3 regions of the Vreelandella sp. 21 genome follow, and region 3 is predicted to be linked to each of the others. Evidence: predicted binding sites of a transcription regulator. Region 3 holds the regulator's gene; each other region holds the start of a gene.
The links. The regulator sigma-54, encoded in region 3, starts transcription at its own class of promoters, with help from an activator protein. The targets are predictions, from matches to a motif close to TGGCACNNNNNTTGCTNT.
Positions count from the first base shown of each region.

Region 1: ACN06F_RS17440 (amino acid ABC transporter substrate-binding protein) is a predicted target of sigma-54. The motif match lies at 6,819-6,836, and genes of this name have one in related genera.
Region 2: ACN06F_RS12225 (sugar phosphorylase) is a predicted target of sigma-54. The motif match lies at 4,361-4,378, and genes of this name have one in related genera.

Region 1 covers NZ_CP194673.1:3,853,849-3,863,665, reverse strand. Annotated here, with positions in the region: gene phnC (phosphonate ABC transporter ATP-binding protein) at 1-229, opposite strand, end outside; gene phnD (phosphate/phosphite/phosphonate ABC transporter substrate-binding protein) at 287-1,276, opposite strand; gene ACN06F_RS17465 (histidine phosphatase family protein) at 1,434-2,027, shown strand; gene ACN06F_RS17460 (RidA family protein) at 2,024-2,413, opposite strand; gene ACN06F_RS17455 (amino acid ABC transporter ATP-binding protein) at 2,516-3,244, opposite strand; gene ACN06F_RS17450 (amino acid ABC transporter permease) at 3,331-4,431, opposite strand; gene ACN06F_RS17445 (amino acid ABC transporter permease) at 4,453-5,643, opposite strand; gene ACN06F_RS17440 (amino acid ABC transporter substrate-binding protein) at 5,735-6,760, opposite strand; gene ACN06F_RS17435 (amino acid ABC transporter substrate-binding protein) at 7,026-8,036, opposite strand; gene speE (polyamine aminopropyltransferase) at 8,129-8,989, opposite strand; gene hemE (uroporphyrinogen decarboxylase) at 8,989-9,817, opposite strand, start outside.
Region 2 covers NZ_CP194673.1:2,623,454-2,633,270, forward strand. Annotated here, with positions in the region: gene thiL (thiamine-phosphate kinase) at 1-236, opposite strand, end outside; gene nusB (transcription antitermination factor NusB) at 272-775, opposite strand; gene ribH (6,7-dimethyl-8-ribityllumazine synthase) at 772-1,260, opposite strand; gene ribBA (bifunctional 3,4-dihydroxy-2-butanone-4-phosphate synthase/GTP cyclohydrolase II) at 1,265-2,431, opposite strand; gene ribD (bifunctional diaminohydroxyphosphoribosylaminopyrimidine deaminase/5-amino-6-(5-phosphoribosylamino)uracil reductase RibD) at 2,504-3,670, opposite strand; gene nrdR (transcriptional regulator NrdR) at 3,670-4,173, opposite strand; gene ACN06F_RS12225 (sugar phosphorylase) at 4,411-6,180, shown strand; gene ACN06F_RS12230 (TlpA family protein disulfide reductase) at 6,350-7,102, shown strand; gene dsbG (thiol:disulfide interchange protein DsbG) at 7,174-7,953, shown strand; gene ACN06F_RS12240 (c-type cytochrome) at 8,094-9,149, opposite strand; gene ACN06F_RS12245 (c-type cytochrome) at 9,146-9,817, opposite strand, start outside.
Region 3 covers NZ_CP194673.1:2,348,945-2,358,761, reverse strand. Annotated here, with positions in the region: gene pmbA (metalloprotease PmbA) at 1-684, shown strand, start outside; gene ACN06F_RS11120 (HPr family phosphocarrier protein) at 756-1,025, opposite strand; gene rapZ (RNase adapter RapZ) at 1,071-1,985, opposite strand; gene ptsN (PTS IIA-like nitrogen regulatory protein PtsN) at 2,060-2,530, opposite strand; gene hpf (ribosome hibernation-promoting factor, HPF/YfiA family) at 2,535-2,843, opposite strand; gene ACN06F_RS11100 (RNA polymerase factor sigma-54) at 2,941-4,356, opposite strand; gene lptB (LPS export ABC transporter ATP-binding protein) at 4,462-5,187, opposite strand; gene lptA (lipopolysaccharide transport periplasmic protein LptA) at 5,266-5,769, opposite strand; gene lptC (LPS export ABC transporter periplasmic protein LptC) at 5,778-6,350, opposite strand; gene ACN06F_RS11080 (KdsC family phosphatase) at 6,350-6,892, opposite strand; gene ACN06F_RS11075 (KpsF/GutQ family sugar-phosphate isomerase) at 6,928-7,914, opposite strand; gene ACN06F_RS11070 (ABC transporter ATP-binding protein) at 8,209-9,030, shown strand; gene mlaE (lipid asymmetry maintenance ABC transporter permease subunit MlaE) at 9,031-9,817, shown strand, end outside.

The sequences.
Region 1 (9,817 bases), 1.5 Mb from region 3:
CACGGCGTAACTCAGCGCCTTTCACATTCACCAGTTCGGTGCCGTTGAGTTTGATAGAGCCCGATGTAGGTTCTACTAAGCGATTGATACAGCGAAGCATGGTGCTTTTACCAGCACCGGACGCGCCGACAATAGAAACAACGCTGTTGTCCTCTACCTTAAGGTCGAGTCCCTTCAGCACCGCCTCGTTGTGGCCATAACGTTTGACCAGATTGGTAATTTCCAGCATGTGATTGTTTCCATCGAAAGGCGAATAATTGCGCCGCCGGAGACGGCGCAATCGCTGTTACTCCAGGTTTTCTCGTGTATAGCTCACGTCATTAGCCGCCTGGATGGTACGAATCACTTGCCAGTTATCTTTGTAATTAATCGGAATAAACTTTTCGACGCCTTCAAACTCTTCGCCAAGCTCGGTGCCAACAAAATCGAAGGTAAAGAAGGCTTCCTCGATTTTTTCTACAAGATCTGGGTGTAGGTTGTGGGCGTAGTTATAGGAGGTAGTGGGGAATCGGTCAGATTCGTAGATCAGACGCACATCTTCCTCATCGTAAAGGCCACGTGCTGCCATACGCTCGACTACTTCAGAAGCCACCGGCGCGGCATCGTAATCCCGAGCGACTACGCCCAACATTGATTGGTCATGGCTGCCCGAGTAAACGACGTCGTAATCCTCTTCGGGGGTGATGCCAAGCTCTGGCAGTAAGGCACGCGGCGCTAGATTACCGGAGTTGGACGTTGGTGAGGTGTGGGCAACACGCTTGCCCTTGAGGTCTTCCAGGCTCTCAATATCTGAGTCTACGTGGGTAAATAGCTGCAGGGTGTAGCCGAACTGACCATCATCTGACCCCATCAGTGCGAAGGGTACCGCGCCTGCTAAGTTAACGGCAAAGGGGGTAGGGCCAGTCGAGAAGCCAGCAATGTGTAAACGCCCGCTGCGCATGGCTTCGACTTGTGCGGCGTTAGATTGAACAGCAAAGAAGCGCACATCGCGTTCGGTAACCTCGGATAGATGATCAATAAAGGGCTGCCAGATATCCGAATAAATGGCCGGATCTTCTACTGGGGTATAAGCAAAAATAAGGGTGTCCGGGTTTGCCCACCCAGACTCGTCGCTTGGCCGATCAGCCACCATGTCGCCGTTTTCATCGCAGTACAGCGGATCCAAGTCACCGCGCTCGCACTCTGCCAAAGCATGGGTAGAGAGGAGTGCGAAGGGGAGCAGTGATGCAGCCGCTAGCATGGCAAGCGGGCGCTTGCAGAAACGTGGTGTTTCCATAGTTAGCCTCTTATGTGCGTTATTTTTGTGTTGTGCTATCCACTATCGAATTCAGCGCTTCTTTTACTTCGCGTGCGTTTCGCAAGTGGACATTTGTAGCGCTAGATGTTTATTTTTCGAAAACGATTTCTCTCAATCTAGGATTTATTACAAAGATATGTCAAACACTTTCACAGCCACTTTCTACCATTGGCGAAATCGCTATCTTTTGATGCGCCATGGCCATAGCCAAGCGAATGAACAAGGCCTCATTATTAGTTCGCCTGGGCGTGGGCTTTGCGATTTCGGCTTGTCACCTTTGGGCGAAGAGCAGCTCTCAACCGTCATTGATCAATGGCGTTGGCCGACGCCCACCAAGGTGGTGCACTCGGACTTTTTGCGGACAACACAAACCGCTGATCGAGTCGCTAAAGCGTTTGGCTTAACGCTGGAGAAAGAGGAGCGCCTTCGTGAGCGCTACTTTGGTGAGCTCGATGGCCAATCGGATCGGCATTACCCTGACATATGGGCGTTAGATGCCCAGGATGCTGGCCATCAACAGCATCAGGTGGAGGCGGTAAGTAACGTCGCCAAGCGTATGTGCGCAGTTGTTGAGCAGCTGGAGCGTCGCTGCGAAGGCGAGACGGTGTTGGTGGTGAGTCATGGCGACCCATTACAGATACTGCTCACAGCGCTCGCCAATAAACCGCTGACGCAACACCGCGAGCAACCTGCCCTGCAGCCTGCCAGCATTACTCCGCTGGGGAGTTAGTCGGGTGAGGGTGGAATCCAGGCAATCATATCCACTTCTACATCGGCCCCGCCGGCAAGACCGGTGACGCCAATACAGGTGCGGGTTGGCAGCGGCTGTTTGAAGTAGCTGGCATACACGCGATTAACCTCGTCAAAGTGGCCCATATTGGTAATAAATACGCGTGACTGCACGACGTATTCAAAGCGACTGCCCACTTCTTCCAACACGATGGCTAGGTTTTGCATGACGCGATGAGTTTGTTCGGTAAAGGTGCCCAACAGCATTTCGTTGGTTTCAGGTACGGTGGGCATCTGGCCGGTAATAAATACCAAATCGCCCACTCGGCAAGCGTGCGAAAAGGGAGCAATCGGCTGTGGGGCGCGGTCAATAAATAGCTTTTCCATCTTGAACGGTCTCTCTTGTGTCGATGAGTTGGCGCCGCTCGATATAAGCGAAATACAAAGATGGGCCTTCAATGAGGCCCATTGCTTTATCAATTGCTTTACTTAGTGCCCCAAAATTTGGCTCAAGAATAGCTGGGTACGTTCTGACTGCGGGTTATTAAAGAACGGCTCAGGAGCGTTTTCTTCGATAATTTGCCCTTGGTCCATAAAAATCACCCGGTCGGCGACGGTTTTGGCAAAGCCCATTTCATGGGTCACACACAGCATGGTCATGCCTTCATTAGCAAGCTCCACCATGACGTCGAGCACTTCCTTGATCATTTCTGGATCAAGCGCCGACGTTGGTTCGTCGAATAGCATCACGTCAGGGTGCATGCACAGTGAACGGGCAATGGCGACCCGCTGCTGCTGGCCGCCGGAAAGCTGCCCCGGGTACTTAAGCGCCTGTTCAGCAATACGCACCCGTTCTAAGTACTGCATGGCCATTTCTTCCGCCTCGCGGCGCGGCTTTTTTTGCACCCACATGGGCGCTATACAGCAGTTTTCCAGCACTGTTAAGTGAGGGAAGAGGTTGAAGTGCTGGAATACCATGCCCACGCTACGGCGGATTTGCTCGATACGCTTAACGTCTTGGGTAAGCGGTACGCCGCCCACCACGATATCGCCTTGCTGGTGCTCTTCCAGGTGGTTAATGCAGCGAATCAAGGTTGACTTGCCTGAGCCTGAAGGCCCGCAAATAACAATACGCTCGCCGCGCTTTACTTCCAGGTCGATATCGCGCAGCACGTGAAAATCGCCGTACCATTTGTTAACGCCGCGCATTTCAACCATCAGGTCAGAAGTGGGGGGGCCAGAGATGTTGGTGGCTGCTTGAGTCATGTCTTTATCCTGCTAAAAAATCGTTAATAAAAGCGGCGTTAGCGCTTATGGCCGGTGTGCAGCTTGCGTTCTAAATACTGGCTATAGCGCGACATGCTGAAACAGAAGATCCAGAACATGAAGGCGGCAAAGACATAGCCTTCCAGCGAGAAGCCCAGCCAGCGTGAGTCGGCCAACGCCGCTTGTACGATCCCCAATAGGTCAAATAGCCCGATGATCATGACCAGGGTGGTGTCTTTAAACAGCGAAATGAAGGTGTTCACGATGCCAGGAATCATCATCTTCAGTGCCTGAGGAAGCACAATCAGCCCCATACGCTTCCAGTAGGTCATGCCTAGCGCAGCGGCAGCCTCTTCCTGACCCTTAGGGATGGCCTGCAGGCCACCACGAATAACCTCGGCCATGTAGGCACTTTGGAATAGTGTTAAGCCGATTAGTGCGCGTACTAGGCGGTCGACGCTCATATCGGAAGGCAGGAAAAGCGGCAGCATTACCGAAGCCATGAATAGCACCGTAATCAGCGGTACCCCACGCCAGAACTCGATGAAGACCACGCAGAAGCTTTTCACAATAGGCATATTGGAGCGTCGCCCCAATGCCAGCACAATGCCGATTGGCAGCGCGCCAACCATACCGACGGTGGCCAGCAGTAGGGTCAGCATTAAGCCACCCCAGCGGTGCGTGGGCACGCGAGGCATGTCAAAGTAGCCGCCGTGCAGCAGCACATAAGCAACGATGGGGAAACCGACGAGAGCGAATACCGCCACCCAACGTTTGAGGGGCAGGCGGGGAATTGCTAGCCAGGCTATCAGCGTAAAGAAGCCAGCAAAGACGATGTTGGCTCGCCAGATTTCTTCACGGGGATACAAGCCGTAGATAAACTGGGTAAAGCGTGCATTGATGAAGACCCAGCAAGCTCCTTCCCGAGAGCAGTCATCCCGTGTGGTACCTATCCAGTCAGCATTCAAAAACGCCCACTGAACGGTGGGAACAACAAGCAAATAGAGTATGTAAAGCCCGATCAGGGTAAAGATGGTATTGATCGGGCCATTGAACAGATTGGTACGTAGCCAAGCAATCGCCCCGACAGAACTACTGGGGGCTGGCCGCTCTTTAATGATTGTTTGATTATGGATCATGTAAACATCCTCACCGTCGGCCTAGCGTTCAACCAGTGCCACTCGGGCGTTGAACCAGTTCATAAACATGGACACCAGCAGGCTGATGGTTAGGTAGACCGCCATGGTCATTGCAATAACCTCAATGGCTTGGCCGGTCTGGTTCAGCGTGGTGCCTGCAAACACCGAGACAAGGTCGGGATAACCGATGGCGGTTGCCAGCGACGAGTTCTTAATCAAGTTCAAGTACTGGCTGGTTAGCGGCGGAATAATGACGCGCAGTGCCTGAGGGATAACCACCAGACGAAGTACCAGGTTACGTGGCAGGCTTAGTGCCTGGGCAGCTTCCGTTTGCCCGTGCGAAATTGCTTGAATGCCAGAGCGGACAATTTCAGCAATAAAGGAGGCGGTATAAATCGACAGTGCCAGCCAAAGCGCGAGGAACTCAGGGATTACCGTAATACCGCCACGGAAATTAAAGCCGCGTAGTTCCGGCATTTCCCAGGTAACCGGCACGCCAGTGGCAACTAGCACTAACAGCGGTAAGCCAAAAATCAGCAAAAACGAGATCCAGTAAGCCGGCAGGCGTTTGCCTGTGGCTTCATGGCGACGCTTGTTCCATATCACCAGGGCAATACTGGCAACAATGGCGACAAGGAAGGTAAGAGGGATCAAGCCAAAGCCAGACTCAAACAGCGGCTGGGGTAAATACAATCCGCGTACGTTGAGAAAGAGAGCCTCGCCAAATGCCAGGCTATCTCTGGCGCTTGGCAACGTGCGTAATACCGCAAAGTACCAGAAGAAAATTTGTAGTAGCAGCGGGATATTGCGGAAGGTTTCGATATAGGCGGTGGCTAAGCGCGCCAGCAGCCAGTTAGGCGACAGGCGGGCGATGCCAACAATAAAGCCAATGATGGTCGCGGCCAATACCCCTAGGCCACCCACCAACAACGTATTCAGTAAGCCAACCAGGAAGGTACGGCCATAAGTGCTCTGAGATGAGTAGTCGATCAGACTCTGCACAATCCCAAAGCCTGCGGTGTTGCCCAAGAAACCAAACCCGGTGGTGATACCACGTGCGGATAAGTTGTCTTGGACATTACCGACAATGTAGAGCAGAAAGGCTGCCACAGCGGCGACGAGGAGTAGCTGGAAAATAAGCGCACGTTTGGCGCGATCTCGCCAAAACGGCGGCTTGTGGCCAGCGGGACGAGTGTTAGGACTTACGGACATGGAAGGCGTCTCCGCGATACGGACGGTCAATCAAATGGCCCGCCGATGCCCTTGGAAGAATGGGGCGGCGGGCCGGGGTCAAACGAGACGCTTAGCGAATCGGCGGTGCGTACTGGAAACCACCTTGATTCCAGAGGGCGTTAACGCCGCGCTCAATTTCAAGCGGAGAGCCCATACCGACGTTGCGCTCAAAGCTTTCGCCGTAGTTACCAACTTGGCTCAGGATGTTGTAAGCCCAATCGGCTTCTAAGCCCATACCTTCACCGTAGTTGCCATCTTGGCCAAGTAGGCGGGCAACATCAGGATTCTCAGAGCTGAGCATCTCTTCGGCATTTTCGCTGGTGATGCCGTACTCTTCGCCGTTAAGCATGGCGAATAACGACCACTTCACGATGTTAAACCATACATCGTCACCTTGACGCACCACCGGGCCTAGCGGCTCTTTGGAGATAACGTCTGGCAGAATCATCGCGCCAGACGGGTCATCTAGCTGAATACGCAGTGCGGCTAGCTGGGAAGTATCGGAGGTGAGAACGTCACAGCGGCCAGCCTGGAAGCCACCCACGGTTTGCTCAGAGGTATCGAAAACGATGGGGTCGAATTCCATGCCGTTGGCACGGAAGTAGTCTGCTAGGTTTAGCTCAGTCGTGGTGCCAGACTGAATACAAATAGCGGCACCGTCCAGTTCAGATGCGCTGGAAATACCCAGGTCGCGGGAGACCATAAAGCCTTGGCCATCATAGAAGTTAACGCCAGTGAAGTTGAGGCCCAGCGTGGTGTCACGAGTGGTGGTCCAGGTGGTGTTGCGTGAAAGTACGTCGACTTCGCCAGACTGCAGGGCCGTAAAACGCTCTACAGCGTTCAGAGAAATGTAGTTCACCGCATCAGCATCACCGAGAACGGCAGCTGCAACAGCACGACATACGTCAACGTCGAGTCCTTGCCAGTTACCTTCATCGTCCGGGGCGGAAAAGCCTGGCAGGCCGTCACTGACGCCGCACTGTACGGCGCCACGTTCCATCGTGTCTTCTAACGTATCAGCTTGAGCAGTGGCGACACCGGCCAACGTGATAGCACCCGCGGAGGCCAGCAGTACCAAGTGTTTTTTATTCATCATGGTCGTTCCCCTTACTCGATTTAATGTCGTTATGCATGCAGATGCATGACACTAAAAGCTAGCAAGGAAGGTGCCAGAAAGGATATGTCGTCAAATTCAGCGCTTTTCAACGCAAAATGCCAGCTGTATACGAAAGTATTGGTGCAAAAAGGAACATTAGCGACTAGCGATTGCTCTATTTTGGTGCGAGTCGCTAACGTTGCTGATAGTTTTAGAATAGTAGGTTTAAGCGTTACAGATTAACGGGTTTGAAAGATAAACAGGATTAGCGAATAGGGGGTGCGTATTGAATGCCACCATCTTTCCACAAGGCGTTTAAGCCTCTGGCAATCTTGAAGTCAGAGTCAGCACCGACGTTTTTATCAAAGATATCGGCGTAGTTACCCACCTGCTTGATGATTTGGTACGCCCAATCGGTATTGATGCCCATTGGCTCACCAAAGTCACCATCTTGACCAAGCAGGCGCATGACATCAGGATTCTCCGAATTAAGCTGTTCATCTACGTTAGCTTGTGTAATGCCCAGCTCTTCCGCATTTAGCATGGCAAACAGCGACCACTTCACAAGATTGAACCATTGGTCATCATTTTGACGAACGGCTGGGCCCAGCGGTTCTTTCGAGATAATTTCAGGGAGCACGACCGCCATGTCGGGATCAGCAAGCTGCATCCGTTGGGCATACAGTTGGGAAGCGTCGGAGCTTAAAACATCGCAACGGCCCGCTTCAAAGCCAGCAATAGATTGCTCAGGCGCATCAAAAACGACAGCATCATAAGTCATGCCGTTGATACGAAAGTAATCAGAAAGATTGAGTTCGCTGGTGGTGCCGGACTGGGTACAAACTGCTGCGCCATCAAGCTCTTTAGCGCTTTGCACGCCTAAATCGCTGGCCACCATAAAGGCTTGGCCATCGTAGTAACTTACGCCGGTAAAGTTCATCCCCATCGTCGTGTCACGGCTCGAGGTCCAGGTCGTGGTGCGTGATAGGACATCGACTTCGCCAGACTGCAGCGCGGTGAAACGTTCTACCGAGTCGAGTGGCACGAAGTCTACTTTTGTCGCGTCGCCAAGCGCCGCAGCGGCAATGGCACGGCATACATCGGTATCCAGGCCCCGGTATTGGTCGTCGTCATCTAATGACGAAAAGCCTGGCTGGGCAGCGTTAACGCCACAACGTACGCTATCGCGTTCCTGAACGGTTTCCAGCGTACTGGCCATGGCCATCGCAGGTACTAAAACACCAATTCCTACTCCCAACCAACGAACGGTTTTCATTTGTTATTCCTTAACGTGAAAGGGCAAGTAAACGTAAGCACATAAAAAAAGCCGAGCAATGCTCGGCTTTTTGGCTATTCGCAGGCGCTAAGTTATGCGAAGGCTTTACGCATAAAAGGCGGCAGCGATAGTGCACCACGGTGAGCATCACCAGTGTAGTACTGTAGCGGCATTTTATGCTCAGCGGCAGCCTGTTCGCGGAAGCTTTCAACGCTGGTCGCTTTACCGGCCAACGTGACGCTCCACCAGCCAGAAGGGTAAACCGGCTGTGGGAAGGGTAGTGTGGCCACGCTATCAAAGCCCGCTTCACGCATGTCGTTACGCAGTTCGCGAATAATAGAGCCGCTGTGGTAAAGCGGTGATTCGCTTTGCTGCACCATCACGCCGCCATTTTTTAGAATACGGTGGCAGCGCTTCAGGAAGTCGGTTTTAAACAGCCCTTCGGCGGGGCCGACCGGGTCGGTAGAGTCGATAATCAGCACGTCGATGCTCTCATCGGCAGCGTCGTCTACCCACTTCACACCATCTGCAAACAGTAGCTCGGCACGCGGGTCGCCGTTGGCTTCTACCAGCGCTGGGAAGAAGCGCTCGGCGGCCTTAGTCACTTCTTCATCGATGTCGATTTGCGTCACTTTTTCAACGCCCGGATGACGCAGCACTTCCTTCAGCGTGCCACAGTCGCCACCACCAATAATCACCACCCGTTTGGGGTCTTGATGGGTGAACAGCGCCGGGTGGGCTATCATTTCGTGATAGAGGAAGTTGTCGCGATCGGTCAGCATTACGCAGCCATCGAGCACCATCAGGTTGCCGTAGGTCTCCGTGGTATAAACTTCCAGGTGCTGGTAGGGGCTTTGCACATCCAGCAATTTCTCAGTGACTTTCAGCGAGAAAGCGCTGCCGTGGCTATCAAATACTTCGGTAAACCACTGGTCGTCGCGTAAATCGCTCATTACTTTGCTCCTGGGCGAGGGGCGTTCGTTTGGGTAGGAATGCCTTGATGATACTGCGGGCTTAAATCGTGCAGCGCCTCCATAAAGGCGGTGACGTGGTCAGGGTTGGTGAACTGGCTGATGCCATGGCCCAAGTTAAAGACGTGGCCCGGGCCGTGGCCGTAGCTCTCCAGTACGCGAGCCACTTCGGCGCGAATGGCCGAGGGGCGGGCGAACAGCACGTTGGGGTCCAGATTGCCCTGTAGCGCGACTTTATGGCCCACGCGGGAGCGAGCGTCGGAAAGCTCGGTCGACCAATCGATACCTAGCGCATCGGCGCCGGCACAGGCGATGTGTTCCAGCCATTGGCCGCCGTTCTTGGTAAACAGAATAACCGGCACGCGGCGGCCATCGTGTTCACGAATCAGGCCGGAGACAATTTGCTCCATGTAGCGCAGCGAAAATTCCAGGTAGGCGGGGGTTGAAAGCGCACCGCCCCAGGTATCAAAAATCTGTACCGCTTGAGCGCCAGCGCGAATTTGCGCGTTTAGGTAGTCAGTTACCGACTGCGCCAGGGTGTCCAGCAATTGGTGCATGGTGTCTGGCGTATCGTAAAGCATGGTTTTCAGGTGACGGAAATCTTTGCTAGAACCGCCTTCCACCATGTAGGTGGCTAGCGTCCAGGGGCTACCCGAAAAGCCAATCAACGGCATGCGGCCGTTCAGCTCACGACGAATGGTCGATACGGCACGCATCACATAATCGAGATCGCGCTCGGCGTTGGGTACCGTTAACGCTGCAACCTCTTCTGGGGTGCGTACGGTTTTTCTGAATTTAGGGCCTTCACCG
Region 2 (9,817 bases), 270 kb from region 3:
GCTGCTAAGTCGCTGAGCGCCACCGCCAGCGCGCGATGTCCTACCGCGTGCGCTGGCGCATCGTGAGGAAAATGCACGTTACTCACCGACGTATCAACGCTGACCACAAGCTGCTGACCTGCTCGGGGCACCAAAAGCGCTGCATCGTCGCCATTTTCAAGCGCTATGCCAGCTGTCGCGTGCGCCTCCTGCGGCGACATGAAGTAGCGCTGAATCAGTTCAAATTCGCCAAGCACAAAGGCCCCTTAAACGCATTATCAGGAGGCTCACCTTACAGACGGCGAGCGCTGACCTCAGCACTTCGTAAGCGATTTGCTAACTTATCGAGAATGCCGTTCACGTATTTATGGCCGTCGGTGGCACCAAATGATTTGGCCAGCTCAACGCCTTCGTTAATCACTACTCGGTAGGGTACTTCCATCCGCCGAGAAAGCTCATAGGCACCCAAGCGCAGGATGGCTAGCTCAACAGCATCAAGATCTTCGAGGCGTCGGTCGAGCAGCGGCGCAATTTCACGATCTAACTCCGCTTTGAACCGGACCGTGTTATGCAGCAATTCATGGAAAAGCGCCTTATCAGCGATTTCCATTACTTTCACCCAGTTTTCGTAATCTTCCAGGTCATCATCTGCCACCTGGCTACGAAACTCAGCTTCGATAGTGGTGATCGATTTCCCTGTCATTTGCCACTGGTAAATCCCCTGAACCGCTAACTCACGCGCGGCGTGGCGCCCTAGCTGCGCGGCAGAGGGCTTACGCTCACGACGTTCGCTCATTGGTTGTCTCCTAGCGGCAATGCTCGCAGTAACGAGACCATCTCCATCGCGGCCATTGCGGCTTCCGTACCTTTATTACCCGCTTTGGTGCCCGCCCGCTCAATCGCCTGTTCGATAGACTCAACGGTCAACACGCCGTTTGCTACCGGCGTATCGAACTCAAGCTGGAGGTGGTTGATGGCTGTGTTGCAGCCGCCAGCTACATATTCAAAATGCGGCGTGCCACCACGAATAACAGCGCCCAGAGCGATAACAGCGTCGGGCTTCATGACGTTAAGTACACGCTTTACTGCCAGCGGTAGCTCCCAAGCACCAGGTACGTGGACAAGATGAATATTGTCCGCATCAACGCCGTGGCGTGTCAGGCTATCAATAGCGCCTTCCACCAGGCTATCCACCACATGGTGGTTAAAACGGCCTACAACGATGACATAACGGCCATCGACATCCACAAAAGTGCCTTCAACTTGCGAAAGGGATTGCATCAATTTATTCCTGCTGAGAAGTTGGCTCATACGCCGTGTCATTGGGTCCTAGACGCTCGACAACTTCGAGATCAAAACCGGAGAGCGCCGAGAATTTCCACGGTGAGCTGAGTAGCCGCATTTTGCCTACCCCTAAATGGCGTAGGATTTGCGAGCCAGTACCAATCGTTAAGTAGTTACCTGAACCGTCCGAATCGCTGGTGCGCGGTTGACGCACGCGATCCAGAAAAATATCGAGTTGATCTTTCAAGTCTTGGTGAGGACGACCATCGTCAATCAGCACAAAGACCCCTGCAGACGCATTAGCGATCTCTTCCAGCGCACGGTGGGCATCCCAACGGCACTGCTCATCTTTCATTAACCCTACGATATCACGCAGCGTATCCGCCAAGTGAACACGCACCGTTGTCGCCTGCTCTGGCGTCGGTTGCCCCTTAACTAACGCCAAATGATGGGCACCTTGTATACGGTCCCGGAACACATGCAGCGCCAGTTCCCCATGGGCCGTCATCACACTGGTCGTTTCAACCGCATCAACCGTTTGTTCATTGACGATACGGTAGTGAATCAAGTCGGCAATCGTGCCAATTTTAATACCATGCTTTTTAGCAAACACTTCAAGCTCAGGCCGACGCGCCATACTGCCATCATCATTCATGATTTCACAGATGACGCCGCTGGGGTCGCAGCCCGCTAAAGAGGCTAAATCACAGGCTGCTTCAGTATGCCCAGCACGACGTAGAACACCACCAGGTTCAGCCATTAGCGGAAATATATGCCCTGGCTGTACGATATCCGTCGGCTTGGCATTCGCCGCCACTGCTGCTTGAACAGTACGTGCACGATCAGCTGCTGAGATGCCGGTGGTCACACCTTCGGTCGCTTCAATGGAGAGCGTAAACTTAGTGCCAAACCCAGAGCCGTTATCACGCACCATCAGCGGTAGGTTTAGCTGCTCGCAACGCTCGCGAGTCATGGGCATACAAATAAGCCCACAGGCATAACGCGCCATGAAGTTGATATGCTCGGCCTGAACTTTTTCGGCCGCCATGATGATATCACCTTCGTTTTCGCGATCCTCATCATCCATGAGAATCACCATTTTGCCCTGGCGGATATCTTCCACCAGCTCAGCGATAGGGGACAAACCCTCTGAAGAGGAATGCGCCATGGAATCTCCAAAATAAGTGGTCGCAACACATGCGATTTCGCGCGTCAGGGTACCTTGCTCTGGCCCGGCGCGCTAGTCAGTGCACGGTTTAGCGATGATGCGCCAGTCACTCCCAACGGCTCGAATTTCTTTAATAGTTAAACGCTTTTGGTCGGCCATGCGGGTCATCCCGGGCAACGCAAATAGTGGTCGAGCCTCGCCACCCAAAAGCGTGGGAGCAACAAATAACTGCAGTTCATCCACCGCATTTGCATCTAGCAGCGCGCCTGCCAGCGTAGCGCCGGTTTCAACCAGCAGCTCATTTACCAGCTCATGCTCAGCCAACCAGCTCAGCATCTCTGCGAGGTCGATTCGGCCTTCTTGAGCCGCGGGCAGTACCTTAATGTCAGCGCCTGCAGCTTCCAGCTTTTGGCGTTTTTCTTCACTGTGGTGTTCAGTGGTAATAATCAATGTGCGGCCTGGTTCACGAAGACAAGCGGCCGCTAACGGTAACCGCAGACGCGAATCCAAAATAACGCGTAGTGGCTGCCGCTGACTAATTGTATCCGCGTTATCGAGCCCCAACTGGTCTGCGCGCACTGTTAGCCGTGAATCATCCATAATGACGGACTCAACGCCGCTCAAAATAGCGCTTGAACGAGCTCGCAGACGCTGCACTTGACTGCGAGCTTCTGGGCCAGTAATCCATTGCGACTCTCCAGAGCCCATGGCAGTGCGGCCATCCAGGCTCATGGCCATTTTTAAGCGTACAAAGGGACGTTTGTGCTGCATACGGGAAATAAAGCCAGGATTTAACGCACGGGCATCCTGTTCCAACAGCCCAACATCTACCTGAATTCCTGATTCCCGAAGCCGCTTGATACCGCGCCCACTAACGCAAGGGTTAGGGTCAACCATTGCGACCACCACGCGGGCAACGTTGGCATCCGCTAACGCAACGGCACAAGGGCCAGTGCGTCCTGTATGGGAACAAGGTTCCAGCGTGACATAAGCCGTTGCGCCTTGTGCCTTTGCACCAGCGGCGTTAAGCGCGTGGATTTCTGCATGAGGTTCGCCAGCACGGAGGTGAAAGCCCTCGCCAACCATTTGCCCTTCCGCGTGTTGATCGTAGCGGACAATAACACAGCCTACCCGGGGGTTGGGGTCTGTTGTATACAGCCCTTTCGCCGCCAATTGCAGAGCACGCGCCATAAATTGATGATCAGCGCTGGTAAAGCCTCTCTCCATCAACTCGTTCATCAAGCCTCTCCGCGATGTGGATCGCTGTGGGCTGATGCAGGGTGATCGCCAGGATCTTGAGAAAGACGGTCTATCTCAGCGCGAAATTCGTCTAAATCCTGAAACTTACGATATACCGATGCAAAGCGAATATACGCCACCTGATCCAGGTTGCTTAATGCCTTCATAACGGCCTCACCGATATCCCGCGCATTTACTTCGCGGTCCCCGCGGGCACGAAGCGATTGGCGAATACGCTCAACGGCGGCTTCTATTGCCTCGGCACTTACCGGACGCTTCTCCAGCGCTCGCAACATGCCTGCACGCAGCTTGCTCTCGTTAAAGGTTTCGCGTGAGCCGTCGGATTTTACGACCCTCGGCATAATCAGTTCTGCGGTTTCATACGTGGTGAAGCGCTCTTGGCAGCTAGCGCATTGGCGACGACGGCGCACCTGGTCACCGTCGGCTACCAGCCGCGAGTCGGTCACTCGAGTATCATTAGCACCACAAAAAGGGCAATGCATGGCAGTCAACCTGTTGTCAGTACGTGCAGCGTGTCAGCTTGTGCGGATAACGGCACATATAAGCATATTGTGAACTTTTATTAGCAGCGGAGTAGCCACGCGCTACAACGACATGCAGTTTAAGGGCGCTTGCAAGCAAAAATAGTCGCTTCTTTAAACGCGGCGTTAACCTAGCATTGTAACGATTTGGCACACAAGCTGCAGCGTTTGTCGTAGGTTGTTTAAGAGGAAACCCCTATGACCCCATTTGAGCAGACAGTCCACCATTTCCTTTCGCACCTCTACGGCCCCCGCGCCAGCGAGGTACAACGCCGTCTTGGACAACACATTGACCACTTTCGCAGTGCATCACAGGCGCCAGCCATAACAGAAAATACCGCGGCTGAAGGCGATAATGCACCAACGTGGAGCGAAAAAGATCAATGGGTCATTAGCTACGGTGATTCCATTGTGGCAGAGGAAACGCCTCCTCTTGCTGTGCTGAATGAGTTTCTTCAACGCTATTTGGGGGAGCGTATTAGCGGCGTGCATGTGCTGCCTTTTTTTCCTTGGAGTAGCGATGATGGCTTTTCAGTCATTCATTACCGCGAGGTTAATCCAGAGCTAGGTGATTGGCAGCATATCCGTGAGCTGGCAAGCCACTATGACGTGATGGGCGATTTAGTGCTAAACCACGTGTCTCGCGAATCCCTGTGGTTTGTGGATTATTTAACCGGAAGTTTGCCAGGTCGTGATTACTTTATAGAAATAGACCCAGAAACCGATGTTTCTGGCGTGGTTCGACCACGTAGCAGCCCATTGCTAGTGCCCATTTCCACGCGCCGGGGCACGCGCCATGTATGGGCAACCTTCTCAGAAGATCAGATCGATTTAAACTTTGAAAATCCTGACGTATTGCTCGAGTTTGTTGGCATCCTGCTGTTTTACCTCCAACAGGGCGTGCGTATCATTCGCCTGGATGCAGTGGCATTTTTATGGAAGCGTCTGGGAACGCCATGCATCCACCTTCCCGAAACCCATACGGTGGTCCGTTTACTGCGCGCCATTGTGGATGAAATAGCGCCGGGCACGCTGATAATTACCGAGACCAATGTCCCTCACGCAGAAAATATCAGTTACTTTGGCCTAGAACGGTTAGCCAATGGGGCGCCTGACGAAGCCCATATGGTCTATCAATTTGCCCTACCACCACTGCTATTGCATACACTCACCCGCGGTGAAGCCACTACCCTTCAAACATGGCTTTCCAGCCTGCCGATATTGCCCAGACACTGCACCTATTTAAACTTCACCGCGAGCCATGATGGTATTGGCGTGCGCCCTTTAGAAGGGGTGCTACCCGATCATGAGCGAGATGCACTGCTAGAACTGATGCATCGCTTTGGTGGCTTTGTCAGCATGCGGAGCAATCCCGATGGCAGTGACTCGCCCTACGAAATCAATATTACTTGGTTTGAGGCCATGCGCGGCACGCGCAGAGGACCAGACCCCTGGCAAATTGCCCGCTTCCTGTGCAGCCAAGCTATTATGCTGACGCTCCAGGGCATTCCCGCCCTCTATATTCATACATTGACCGGCACGCTTAACGATGTCGAAGGAGTGGAGCGCAGCGGCCGATTGCGCTCAATTAATCGACGCCGCTGGCAGCGTGATGAGCTAGCACTGTTACTCGAAAGCCCCTCAACGCCGACTCACGATGTGTTTCATGCGCTTAGCCGCTTGCTGGAACTTCGGCGCACAGAGCCCTGCTTCCACCCCAACGCCACACAACGCGTACTGACCACGCCGCCTGACGTGTTAGCCATTGAGCGAGGCCCGCTAAGCGACGGCCGCCGACTGCTTGCCCTGTTTAATGTCACCGATACGCTACTGCCATTAGATAATGTAGGAGAAGCACTTGAGCAGGCACTTAGCCAACATGCTTGGCGTGCTTTAGATCTGCAAAACGCCCTGGAGGAAACCGCGCTTCCTCCCTATACAATAAGATGGATGGTGACAGACACGTGAAAGGTGCATTGCGGCATAATGTCTCAGCAATTAGGCAATATAATCGTCAAATAATCGACTGCTGAGATACTGCAGCATTCAACATTGACTGAGATAATAGTTAATTATGCTGCAACAAAGCATTGCAATTGGCCCTTTGGGCTTCAGCCTCCATCAGCTAGTTTTAATAGTGACATTTCTGATAGCGCTTTTGGTGGGGGCGTTACTAGGGCGGCGACATAGCGTAGCGGTCAACGATACGCTTATAACGATATTTTTTATTGCTCTCCTGGCTGCGCGAGTAGTGTTTGTAGTGCGTTACTGGGAAGCGTATGACGGTATTATTTCCCGATTAGATATTCGTGACGGTGGCTTTGATTTAGCGGCCGGTCTTATTGCTGGACTCGGTTACGCGAGTTGGGTTCTATGGCGCTCTTCTCGCCAACGCTGGCCTTTAAGCGGTGCTTTACTTGCGGGAATTTTCACATGGGGGATGCTAGTTGGTAGCACTCTATTAATTGAACAACAATCGCGCCCACTACCACACACTGCTTTATTAGACCGGAACGGCCACTCTGCCAACCTGCCACAACTTGCCAAGCAAACGCAGCAGCCTCTTGTTGTTAATCTTTGGGCGAGCTGGTGCCCCCCTTGTATTCGTGAAATGCCTGTTTTTGAGGAAGCTCAAAATACCGAGCAGGACATCACATTTGTGTTTGTTAATCAGGGGGAAAGCGCCCAGCACATTGAGACATTTATGAATCAACATGACCTCTCACTCGATAATGTGTGGCTTGACCAAAACAATGCATTAGGGAGCGCAACGGGTGCTCACGCCATGCCCACTACCCTTTTTTATAACGCAGAAGGAAAACTCGTGAACACGCATTTTGGCGAACTTTCTCGAGCAACTCTTCAACAAGGCTTGGAACGTTTGCGCTGAGACAGCCTCCTACCTTTGCCCATAACATCAACGAATTACAGTGCTCATCTTTTACATATAAGGATTTACTTATGAAATACTTTTCCCTGTCTCGTTTAAGCACTTTGTTACTATTAACGAGCATTGGCAACATCTCCACAAGCTATGCCGAAGAACTGCCTGCACCAGTTCAAGCGCTCACCAACCAGGGGATAACGATTCACGGTCAGTTTGAGGCGCCAGGGGGCATGCGTGGTTACGGTGCTAGCGTACAGGGCCAAGAGTTGGCGATTTATTTAACTCCTGATGGCCAACACACCATTATCGGCACGCTAATGGATGATCAAGGCAACGACCTCACCGAAGCACAGATAGAGGAGCATGTTCGGGTTCCGCTTGAAGCGCAAACCTGGGCGTTACTGGAAGAGAGCCACTGGATTCAAGATGGCGATGAAAACGCGCCGCGGGTTATCTATACCTTTACCGATGCTAACTGCCCCTACTGTCGCCAACTGTGGCAACAAAGTCGCCCTTGGGTAGAGGCTGGAGAGGTACAGCTGCGCCATATTATGGTGGGCATCTTGGCACCGAACAGTCCCGCCCTGGCGGCCACCCTGCTGGGAGCAGACGACCCTGCTGCCGCGCTACATGACCACAGCAACGGCGATTCGCTTTCAGCAAGCGCCCAGCCTCGAGATATTGAAGAGCAGGTATATGCCAACAATCAGCTTTTTGAGGAGCTAGGCCTGTACGCTACGCCCACCAGCGCCTTCCAGCGCGAGACAGACAGTGGCAATTTACGTATCGACAGGATTCAAGGCTTACCGAGCGAGGAGCGTTTAATTGAAATGATGGGCGGTGAAGCGCCTTAAAGCAGACAATATAAGCAAGTTTTAAAGCGCCCATCCAGCATCCTCAAACCAATCAGTAGCCCGTGGGGTTATACCACCACGGGCTACTATTTTTTCCGGATACGTTGGTTGCGATGCTTGTATCGCTGCTCCTTAGCTAGTTACTCGTCTGTCAGATTTTCAAAACGAGGCATGCCGACGTTCCATGGTTCGATATCGCCTTTTTCGCCAAAGTTCGCATGGTCGCCAAGCACATGGCCGTCATGCTCACGGACCTGTCCATAAAGCGAACGTTTATGGAAAGTAGGGCCAAAGCGCTCTAGTGTCTCAGCAACGTCACCCGTGTAACGGGGGTCTTGCGGTCGCTCTTGGCTACTCATGTAATAGGCAATGTCCCAGGCATCCTGGTCACTTAACGAGCGCGGCTGTCCTAGCGGCATATTGTTGTAAATAAACCCTGCGGCGGTATCGACTCTGACAATGCCTGCGCCCCAGTTATTAGAGCCATCCCCCCAAGGGGCGGGAAACACATACTCGCCGTTCTCATAGTGCCCAGCGCCGTTGTCTTGATGACAAATAGCGCAGTTTTCTTGGTACGCCGCTTCACCACGGGCGTAATCGGGGGATTCATCTGGCTCGTCTGGCGCAGGAAAACCGCGGCCATAAATAGGCTGACTGGGGTACATTGGCGCACCGGTAGCCAGCCATTGGTGGTAAGCGCTGAGTGCGAGCATCTCATCACTGCCATAGGCAGGCGGCGTTCCATTCATCGAGTAAGCAAAGCAGCCAGCAATGCGCTCTTCAAGATTGTTAACGTGCTGATTTTTACCCCTGAAGTCAGGAAGCGTGACCGCCGCTGCCCAGACCGGTGCACTAAACGGTTGACGCCCTTCGCCTAAGTGGCAGCTTGAGCAGTTCATGTCATTGAAAACGTTTTCACCACGTAGCTGCTGCGTGTTGGTAAATAGGTCGTAGCCATACCGAATGACCTTTTTTAGCTCTGGATGGATATCAGCGTCTTCCAGGTCTGCCATGGTCGGTGGAACATGAACTAGCTCGCCCTCTTGCGGTGCAGGAAAACCAAGTTCCACTAACTGCTGATAGGGCGCTTCGTTAGAGGGATCAGCAGCATTGTCAGCAAAAGCGCTGACGGCTAGTCCGGTAGCTAATGAACAGCCTGTTAGTGCTAGCACGAGACGTTTTTTATGCATAATCATTGCGCTGCCTCCTCTTCTTCACTGCCGGTTTGGGCGCTAACGTCCTGGCCGGCATACCATGCTGACACCGCCTGGATATCCTCATCGCTCATACGCTTAGCAATAGCCCCCATCAAATTTTGGGGATCATTACTGCGCTGATCATTTTGCCAAGCATGCAACTGGTTGCTTATATAACCTGCGTGCTGGCTTGCAATACCAGGGAACGTCTCCCCAACGCCAGTGCCGCCCGGGCCATGACAGCTCTTGCATGACACAATGTAGGCATCCCAATCTCCGCGCTCAGCCAACTGTTCGCCACGGGCTAATAGCGCCTCGTCCACGTCATCGCCACCTTGGCCAGGGGTGATAGGCATTTCGCTATAATAGGCGGCAACGTCCACTATTTGCTGGTCATTAAGCATATTAGCAAAGGGCATCATGGTGGCGTTTTGGCGACGTCCCTCTTTAAAATCGTGTAGCTGCTTAACGATATAATCGGCATTAAGCCCAGCCAAACGCGGCCACGATTCGCCTCCAGGTATGTTCATCCCACTGCCGTTAGCTTGATGACACGCTGTACAGGTTGCCGCGGCGGCCTGGCCACGCTCGGCATCGCCTGTTTCGGCAAAGGCCGTGCCTGCGAGCGTGCTGGCCCCTATAAGGCTGGCGCCCATCAACAAGCTGAA
Region 3 (9,817 bases):
CGCGAAGCGGCGTCACGCACGCTACGTCGGTTAGGCGCTCAACGGCCGCCAACAGGTACCTTTCCGGTGCTGTTCGACCCGTCACTTTCCAGCGGCTTAGTAGGTCACTTGATGGGGGCGTTGGCAGGTGGGGCGCTTTATCGCGAATCCTCTTTCTTATGTGATCGTTTAGGTAGCCAGCTATTCCCGAGCTGGTTTGGCTTGGAAGAGCGGCCTATGGAGGTGGGTGCGACGGCTAGCTCGCCGTTTGATGCTGAAGGCGTTCAAACTCGCAACAATCGCTTTATTGATCAGGGTAGTGTGGCTAGCTATATGCTGTCTGCTTACAGTGCGCGGCGTTTAGGTATGCAATCTACAGGTAATGCAGGTGGGGCACGCAATTTACGTTTGTTAGCGCCGCTGACGCCCCGAGATGATTTGCTGAAGCAGATGGGGCGTGGCATTTGGGTGACTGAGCTAATGGGACAGGGGGTTAACGGCGTGACTGGCGACTATTCGCGAGGTGCTGCCGGCTTTTGGGTTGAAAATGGTGAAATACAGCACCCTATCGAGGAGTTCACTATTGCCAGTAATTTGAATAGCATGTTTGCTGGCTTGGTCGCAGTCGGTGATGACATCGATACCCGTGGCAGTATTCACACGGGTAGCTGGCTAATTGATGCAATGACCGTCGCTGGTAACTAACACCTTAGCTAACAGCTCAGTTAACACGTTGGCTGATGCTGTTTTAATGATGTCAGTGGTATTCACTGATGTTAGTGCTCTTCGTCAAAACGTGCGTCGAATAGTGCTTCAATGGCCTCTAGTGCTTGTTCGGCGTCGTCGCCTTCCGCATGGACTCTAAGTTCAGTGCCACAAGGGGCGGCCAGCATCAATAACGACATAATGTTGGCCGCATCAGCCATTTGCTGTTGTTTGTAAACGTGAATGTTGGCCGAAAACTGTTGGCTACACTTGACGAGTTTTGTCGCTGCACGAGCATGAAGGCCGCGCTGATTAGTGAGTGTTAAGGTTCTTTCTGGCACTCTGGTTCCTTTTAGCCGAGTGGGGTCGTGAAGAAAAGGCGTTGCTTATTGCGCGTTTGTTGAAGGCTCGGATGTGGAGGGCTGCTGTTCACTTAGGGTGTACTGCAGGCCTAGCTCACGATGACGGAGTTGAACCTCTCCCGCTTGTTTCACCAGCATTTGTGCCAGTTGTTCCACCATATAGACAGAACGGTGCTGCCCGCCGGTACAGCCAATAGCAATAGTCATATAACTGCGCTGGCTATTTTGGTAAGCGGGTAGCCACTTTTCCAACCATGTCTGGATATCATTGCGCATTTCTTCTACGACGGGATATCCCTTAAGAAAGTTGATGATGTTCGCGTCACGCCCAGTGTATTGGCGCAGCGTAGGGTCCCAGTAGGGATTTGGTAAGCAGCGCACGTCAAAGACGAGATCAGCGTCAAGTGGGACGCCACGTTTATAGCCAAATGACTCTAGTGTCAGCGTTAATCTATCTTCACGCTGTTGGGCAACCTGATCCGTTATTCGGCGGCGCAGGTCATGAACCGACAGACGCGATGTGTCGATCATCAGGTCGGCAAGATCACGGATGTCGAGCAGGGTTTCTTCTTCTTTATTGATGGCCTCTTCAAGCGTCATGTCACTATCACGCGTAAGAGGGTGGCGACGACGCGTGGCTGAGTATCTCTCAAGAAGAATTCGCGCATCGGTGGTTAGATAGATAACCTGGAAGTGAATGCTTTTCTGACGCAAAGATTCAAGCATTTTTGGCAGCTGCTTTAGCGCAGCTGGTAAATTACGCGCATCGATACTTACCGCTAGTTGAGGGCGTGCCCCTTGCTCGCGAAGCTCATCCACAAGGGAGCCGAGTAACATGGCGGGCAAATTATCGATGGCACAATAGCCAAGATCTTCTAACGCTTGTAAGGCGATAGATTTACCGGACCCTGAACGGCCGCTAATGATCACCAGTTGCATAGAGTTTCTCTTGGCATGCCAATAAAAATGGAGGTAAACGTTAAACTAGTAGGCAGTGTCTAGCGGTGGACCATTTAGGTAACAGGTTGTTCACGAATTTTTGCTGTAATAAGGTCCAATAGCTCACGTTGGCTAGCCGCTCTACGAAGCTGCTGACGTGTGTCAACGTTGTTCATGATGGACGCCACTTGCCCTAATAAGGCTAAGTGCGTGTCGTCCGCCTCTTCGGGCACTAAAAGTACGAAAACAAGGTCGACGGGGTCGCCATCAATAGCATCGAAATCTACTGGCTCAGCTAACTTTAAAAAACCAGCGATAGGCGAGCTGCAGTGAGGGCTACGGGCGTGAGGAATAGCAACGCCGTTGCCTATTCCAGTGCTACCCAAACGCTCACGACCAATCAGGCGGCTGAAGACTTCTTGGCTATCTAGGCTTGGCGTGTTTTGCGCAATAAAGGTGCTGAAAAATTCCAGCACCCTTTTTTTGCTGCCCCCGGGGACGTCATACAGCACGCGCTCCGGGGGAAGAATAGTTTCCAACGTCATTGAGTTAACGCACGCCAGCGCCTTGGGCGCGAGCTTGTGCTTTTTCCTTGTGTTTAACGAGTTGACGATCAATTTTGTCCGCTAGTGCATCAATCGCAGCGTACATATCGTTGTCTAATGCTTCTGCGTGTAGATCGGCACCTGCAGCATGCAGGGTGCAGGCAGCTTGCTGGCGCTCCTTTTCAACAGATAAGGTCACTTGTACGGTGGTGATATTGTCATAATGGCGCTCAACGCGTTCCAGCTTCTCATTTACATAGTCACGCAAGGCGTCAGTCAGATCTACGTGATGACCAGTGATATTTACTTGCATTGACGTGCTCCTTATCCATCGGACTGTTCTTCGATTGTAACCCTTTTTGCGCTATTGCAAAGCCCTTAGACAGACTTTGTTCGTTAGCACTGTTTTATTAGCGTAAACGGCGGCGTTCGCTTGAAGAGGGTATACCCATCGACTCGCGATATTTGGCCACCGTTCGCCTTGCCACATTAATGCCACCCTCTTCCAATAGCGCCACGAGGCGGCTGTCTGAGAGAGGTTTCCCGGGCGGTTCATCTTGCACCAGTTTTTTGATTCGAGCGCGGATGGCGGTGCTGGAGTGACTGTCACCGCCGTCCTGGCCACTTACTTGGCTTGAAAAGAAGTATTTGAGCTCAAACACTCCGCGCGGAGTATGAATGTATTTCTGGGTGGTGACCCTGGAAATAGTGGATTCATGCATTTCTACGGCGTCTGCGATATCGGCTAAAATCAGCGGTTTCATGGCTTCTTCGCCGTGTTCCAGAAAGCCTATCTGGCGAGCTATGATTTCTCGGCCCACCCGCAGTAGCGTATCATTTCGACTTGAAAGGCTCTTGATGAGCCAGCGAGCTTCTTGGAGATGCTCTTTTAAAAATTGGTTATCTTGGCTCTTGTCAGCCCGTTTGATCAGGCTTGCGTAGTCAGGTTGAATGCGCAAGCGCGGCAATGCCTCAGGATTTAGCTCCAGGTGCCATCCTTCGTGGTCATGGCGTACGACTAAATCTGGCGTTACATAGCTGTCATCAGTGTCGCCAAAGGCACTTCCTGGGCGAGGATCAAGGCTGCGGATCAAGCGGATGACATCATCAAGCTGCTCATCATCTAGACTTAACCGCCGCTTTAGCAAACGCACATCATCCTTACCAAGCGCTTCCAGAAATTGACGCACTAACCGCTTGGCAGGCATAAGCAGCGGTGTATCTTCCGGTAGTGAGGCGAGCTGCAGCATTAAGCACTCCCGCAGGTCGCGAGCAAATACACCGGTGGGCTCAAACTGTTGAAGACGAAGCAAGGTTGTTTCAACTTCACGCTGGCTAAGGCCTTCATGCCCTTGGGCTTTAAGTCCTTCGCGAATGTCATTGAGAGGCTGGGTTAGGTAGCCGTTGGCATCCAGTGCATCGATGAGGCTTTCAGCAATGGCGTGGTCGCGTGGTGAAAAATCTGTCATGGCGAGTTGCCAAAGTAAGTGGCCATGCAAACTTTGACCAGCGGCTTGACGCTCAAAGTCAGGCCCCTCGCTGCTGGCACCATGGCTACCAAGGTCTTGATAAGTGTCTGACCAGTCACTGTCAGTTGAGAGTTCGTTAGGAATGCTTTCGGACCATTCAGCTTCCTGGTGTTCACTAACGGCCTGTTCGCCGAACTCATCTTCCTGCTCAAGCATTGGATTGGCATCAAGTGCTTGCTGAATTTCTTGACGGAGGTCCAGCGTTGATAGCTGTAACAGGGCGATGGCCTGCTGCAGCTGAGGTGTCATGGTCAGCTGTGTACCGATACGCAATTGAAGAGAAGCTTTCATGACCATCTGAGAACCGCTCGTTAATCAGAAAGCTCCACCCTAGTGCGAGTTATGGCTTGGTGCAAGTGCAATAAGTATGCCACCACTACTATTTTTTCTACAGATGGCTGTTTACAAGCGGAAATCAGCCCCCAAATAAACGTCTCTTACCCGCTGGTTGTTGAGAATTTCCTGAGGGGGGCCACTGGCGATGATATGGCCGTCACCTACAATGTAAGCAATATCGCAAATATCCAGTGTTTCCCTGACGTTATGATCAGTGATCAGCACGCCGATATGGCGCTTTTTGAGGGCTCGAATGATCGTTTTAATATCGCCCACTGAGATTGGATCAACGCCGGCAAACGGCTCATCAAGCAGGATAAAGGCAGGCTCGGTCGCGAGGGAGCGGGCAATCTCAACACGTCTACGCTCTCCGCCCGAAAGACTCATGCCGAAGTTGTCACGAATGTGCGTGATGTGAAAATCTTCCAGTAGCGACTCAAGGCGCTGCTCCCTGGCGCTACGATCGAGCTCTTTGCGGGTTTCCAGGATTGCCATGATGTTGTCGGCGACGGTAAGTTTGCGAAAAATAGAGGCTTCCTGAGGCAAGTAGCCAATACCAGCCATTGCACGTTCGTGCATGGGGGCATGGGTTAAATCAAGCTCATCAATGCCAACCTTTCCCGCATCAGACTTAACCAAGCCGACAATCATATAAAACGATGTCGTTTTGCCTGCGCCATTGGGGCCTAGTAGCCCTACCACGCTGCCTTGAGATATCTCTAGGTTAATATCCTTAACGACACGGCGGCGTTTATAGCTTTTAGCTAAGTGTTGGGCATAAAGTGTTTTTATCGGCGCGGTTTCTGATGCTGATTCTGAGGCTGTGGTTTGAGGTGCGGGCTCTGCGTTATTGGTCGCCACTGGACACTCCTATTGTTCCGGCTGAAGAGTCATGCGGATACGTTGTGGCTCACCACCACTAACATCAGAACGCGCCTGAACCACACCTTGGTCGATAAAGTACTCTAATCGCCCACCTTCAAAGCGATCTGCTTGCTGGGTCAGTTCCGCTTGGTCAATGAGCTCTACCCGACGCTCGGCAACATGATAAATAATACGTTTTGCCCAGCCTTCCATTGGGCTAGCTTGGTCTTCGAGCTGGTTACGTATGTAGGCTCGTCCACCGGTTGCAATGGCACGCGATAGCTCGCCAGCATCGTTGCGCTGAATCTCAACGCGATCGCCGCGCAGTTGCATATTGCCCTGCCGAATATCGACGTTGCCTGAATACACTGCGGTGCCTGCGCGTTGATCGAGATCTAAACGGTCAGCCTCTACTTCTACGGGGGCTTGGCTTTGTGCCATAACCGGTAGCGCTGCCGCTGAAATGGGTAGCGCAATGACGAAGAGTGCCGTGCGAATAAGAACGTTCATCGCGACTCCTACTGAGAACGAGTGGCAGGCGGGTGAACGCCGCGCACGTTATTGGTTAAGCGGATCTGGCTATCATCCAGCCATACATCCATACGTGAAGCGTCAATGCGCTGGGGCGGTTGCTGAAGTATGGTTTCGGCATCGCTCCAAGCATGACGGGTGATGCCATCATAGTGTAATAACTCAGTATTCAACTGCCAGCCCTCATCAGGTGCAAGTAATTGGGCTGAACCAGCTAGCGTGAGCGCCTGCGTGTCAGTATTTAGGGTGCCGGTCTCCGCCGTCGCTAGCCATTGACGCTCTTCGCTATCAAATAGTGTCGCCCTGGGGGAGAGGACATCTGTCATCGCCGTTTGAGGGGTATGAACTAAGCGTGGCGTCGTCAGCGACTGCTGGATGGCTCCGGTGTCACCAAACAGAGTAATTTCTGCATTCTCTAGTACATGGCCGGGCTCTTGAGCACGAGCCTCTGCGTCGATTGATTGGTCTTGAGGGCCGCGTGGATCCAGCCATACCAGTACGCCACCTAAGGCAAACACCATGATGGTTATCCAAATGCGTTTTTTAACCCAAAAGCGCATTACGATTGGCCGTGTAGGTACGTATCTAAAACAGCATCCCAATGGCCTTGAGACATCAATAAGGTATCGCAGATTTCACGTACAGCGCCGTGGCCACCAAGCCGATCGGTGATCCAGTCAGCGTGAGTATGCATATAATCAGGAGCATTAGGGACGGTGATGCCTACGCCAGAACGTTTAATTGGAGCAAGGTCTGGTAGGTCGTCACCACAATAAGCAACCTGCTCAAGCGTGATGTCTAGGCGTTGGCAAAGCGCGCGTAGCGTAGTGAGTTTATCCTCGCACCCTTGATACACATGGGTAATTCCCAACGACGCAGCACGTTGGCTGACCATGGGGGAATCACGCCCAGTAATTAAGGCAACATGGATTCCGACGCGTTTCAAAAGTTTGAGGCCGTGGCCATCTTGGGTATGAAACGCTTTGATTTCGATGCCGTCAGCTTGAAAATAGAGGCGGCCATCGGTAAGTACGCCGTCAACGTCAATGGCAAGCAATTTTACGCGGCGAATCCGGTCTTGTAGAGCGTCAGGTAGGGCCATGAAGCCTCCGTATTATTAATGTTTGAAAAGATTGATTAAATGACACCGCTAGCAAGTAAGTCATGCATATGTAGCGCGCCAATGGGGCGCTGCTGATCATCCACGACCGCCAGTGCGGTGATTCGACTGTCTTCCATGATGCGTACCGCTTCAGCTGCTAACACATCGGGACCGATACGTTTTCCAGGACGTGTCATCACATCATCAACTAGGACGTCACGTAGGTCATGAAACTGATCCAGCGTTCGGCGTAAGTCACCGTCGGTATAAACGCCGGCAAGGCGTCCTTCGCTATCGATTACGCAGGTAAAGCCCAACCCTTGGCGAGTAATTTCCAAGAGTGCGTCCCGTAACGGGCTGCCTAATGCTACTTGGGGGAGGCGTGATCCGTTGTGCATTAAATCCTTTACACGCAAAAGTAGGCGTTTGCCGAGGCTTCCACCTGGGTGTGAAAGCGCAAAATCTTCCGCGGTGAAGCCCCGTGCTTCTAATAATGCCACGGCTAAGGCATCACCTAAGGCAAGTGCTGCTGTGGTTGAGCTGGTCGGCGCTAAGTCGAGAGGGCAGGCTTCGCGCTCAACGCCGCTATTAAGGTGAGCATCGGCGTGTTTGGCTAATGTGGAACCAGGGCGTCCAGTCATGCTGACAAGGGGGGTTCCTAGGCGTTTCAGCAGCGGAAGCAGCGCAGTGACCTCTGCGGTTTCGCCAGAGTTCGAAAGTGCTAGTACAACATCTGCGCGGGTGATCATGCCGAGATCGCCATGACTGGCTTCACCTGGGTGTACAAAAAAAGCAGGCGTGCCGGTGCTTGCCAACGTTGCAGCCAGCTTGCCCGCAATATGGCCGGACTTACCCATGCCGGTTACCACTACGCGGCCCTGGCAGGCGAGGATAAGTTCACAAGCGTGGTCAAAGCTCTCATCAAGTTTTGCCTGAAGTCCACCGATAGCGGCCTGCTCAATTTGCAGTGTGCGCAGCGCACTTTCACGCAGTGGGCTAGGTGTCGATAGTGGCTGGCGCATGAGGGCATCTCTTTTCATAAGCGGTCAAAAGTAGGTCGGTAAGAATAACATCTTGGCGCGGTTTGTAGGTAAGGCGCGTATCCTACTCCTCAGCGCGGTTGCAATGAGCGCATCTGTTACTGTGAGTAGCGTTAAGTTACGATGTTCGATAATATTTCGAAAACACTGTTTTTTAAACTGTCTGTTCTTTATAAACTAGCTGTTTTTTTGAATTATCTGTTTTTAACTAACTAATGCGTAGCCAGCATATATTAATGCTGTTGCGGCAAGACGACCATCAAGGCCAGCCAGCCCATGACCGATGCTCCCTTCATCGAAATTGAAGATTTGTACTTCTCGCGGGGTGATCATGATATTTTTCGCGGAATCAACATGACGATTTCGCGAGGCCAGGTAACGGCTATCATGGGGCCAAGCGGTACCGGAAAGACGACCCTTTTAAAGCTAATTGGTGGGCAATTAACGCCTGACCGGGGGCGAGTGTTAATCGACGGTCAAGATGTGCATCGCCTGTCGCGTAAGGCCCTGTTTACGCTGCGTAAGCGCATGGGTATGTTATTTCAGAGCGGCGCACTGTTTTCAGATCTTGATGTATTTGAAAACGTAGCGTTTCCGCTTCGGGTGCATACTGACTTGCCTGATCCTATGATACGCGATCTAGTGCTTCTTAAGTTACAGGCAGTGGGTTTGCGCGGGGCTAGGCACTTGTCGCCAGCTGAGCTTTCGGGGGGTATGGCAAGGCGTGTGGCGCTGGCACGGGCGGTAGCGCTTGATCCAGAGTTAATCCTTTATGATGAGCCTTTTGTCGGGCAAGACCCCATTTCTATGGGGGTGCTTGTACAGCTAATTAAACGGCTGAATCAGGCACTGTCGCTTACGTCAGTGATCGTTTCGCACGATATCAAAGAGACCCTCAGCATTGCGGATTATCTGTACCTCATTGCCGATGGGCAGGTGGTAGCCTCTGGCACGCCAAGAACCTTAGATACGAACCAAGATCCCCGAGTAAGCCAGTTTATCCATGGTGAGCCAGACGGGCCGGTGCCGTTTCACTATCCCGCTGAGACACTTTACCGCGATATTCTAGGCCAAGCCTCTGCAGGGAAGGTGCGTTAAATGCAATCAAACATTAAACATGCTATTTCGCATGTCGCTCGGCTGGGGCAAAAAGGGTGTGATGCCTTAGAGTCGTTAGGGCGTGCAGGTGTCTTTCTTGCCCAGTCGGCAGTAGGGGTACCTTCTCGGGAAGGGTGGTCGTTGTGGCTGCGCCAAGTGCACTTTGTCGGTGTACTGTCTCTGGCTATTGTACTGGTGTCAGGGCTGTTTATAGGCATGGTGCTTGCGCTGCAGGGGTATACCATATTGGTTGATTTTGGGGCAGAGCAGGCGCTTGGCCAGATGGTTGCTCTTTCGCTTCTTCGAGAGCTAGCGCCAGTGGTCGCTGCGCTACTGTTTGCAGGGCGCGCGGGCTCTGCGTTAACGGCGGAAATTGGCCTGATGAAGGCGACTGAGCAGTTAACCAGCATGGAAATGATTGGCGTTGACCCTCTGCGCCGGGTTGTGGCGCCAAGGTTGTGGGCAGGTTTTGTTGCGCTACCTATTCTTACCGTTGGTTTTAGCGTAGTGGGGATTTGGGGGGGCTATTTGGTTGGCGTGGAATGGCTGGGGGTTTTTGAAGGCTCTTACTGGAGCAATATGCAGGCTAGTGTTTCGTTTGTTGATGATATTGGTAATGGAATAATCAAAAGCCTTGTATTTGCAGTAGTCGTCACCTGGATTGCGGTGTTCCAAGGGTATGACTTAGTGCCTACCTCTGAAGGTATTTCGCGTGCGACAACCCGCACGGTGGTGTATTCATCGCTTGCTGTTTTGGGGCTGGATTTTGTATTGACCGCCGTGATGT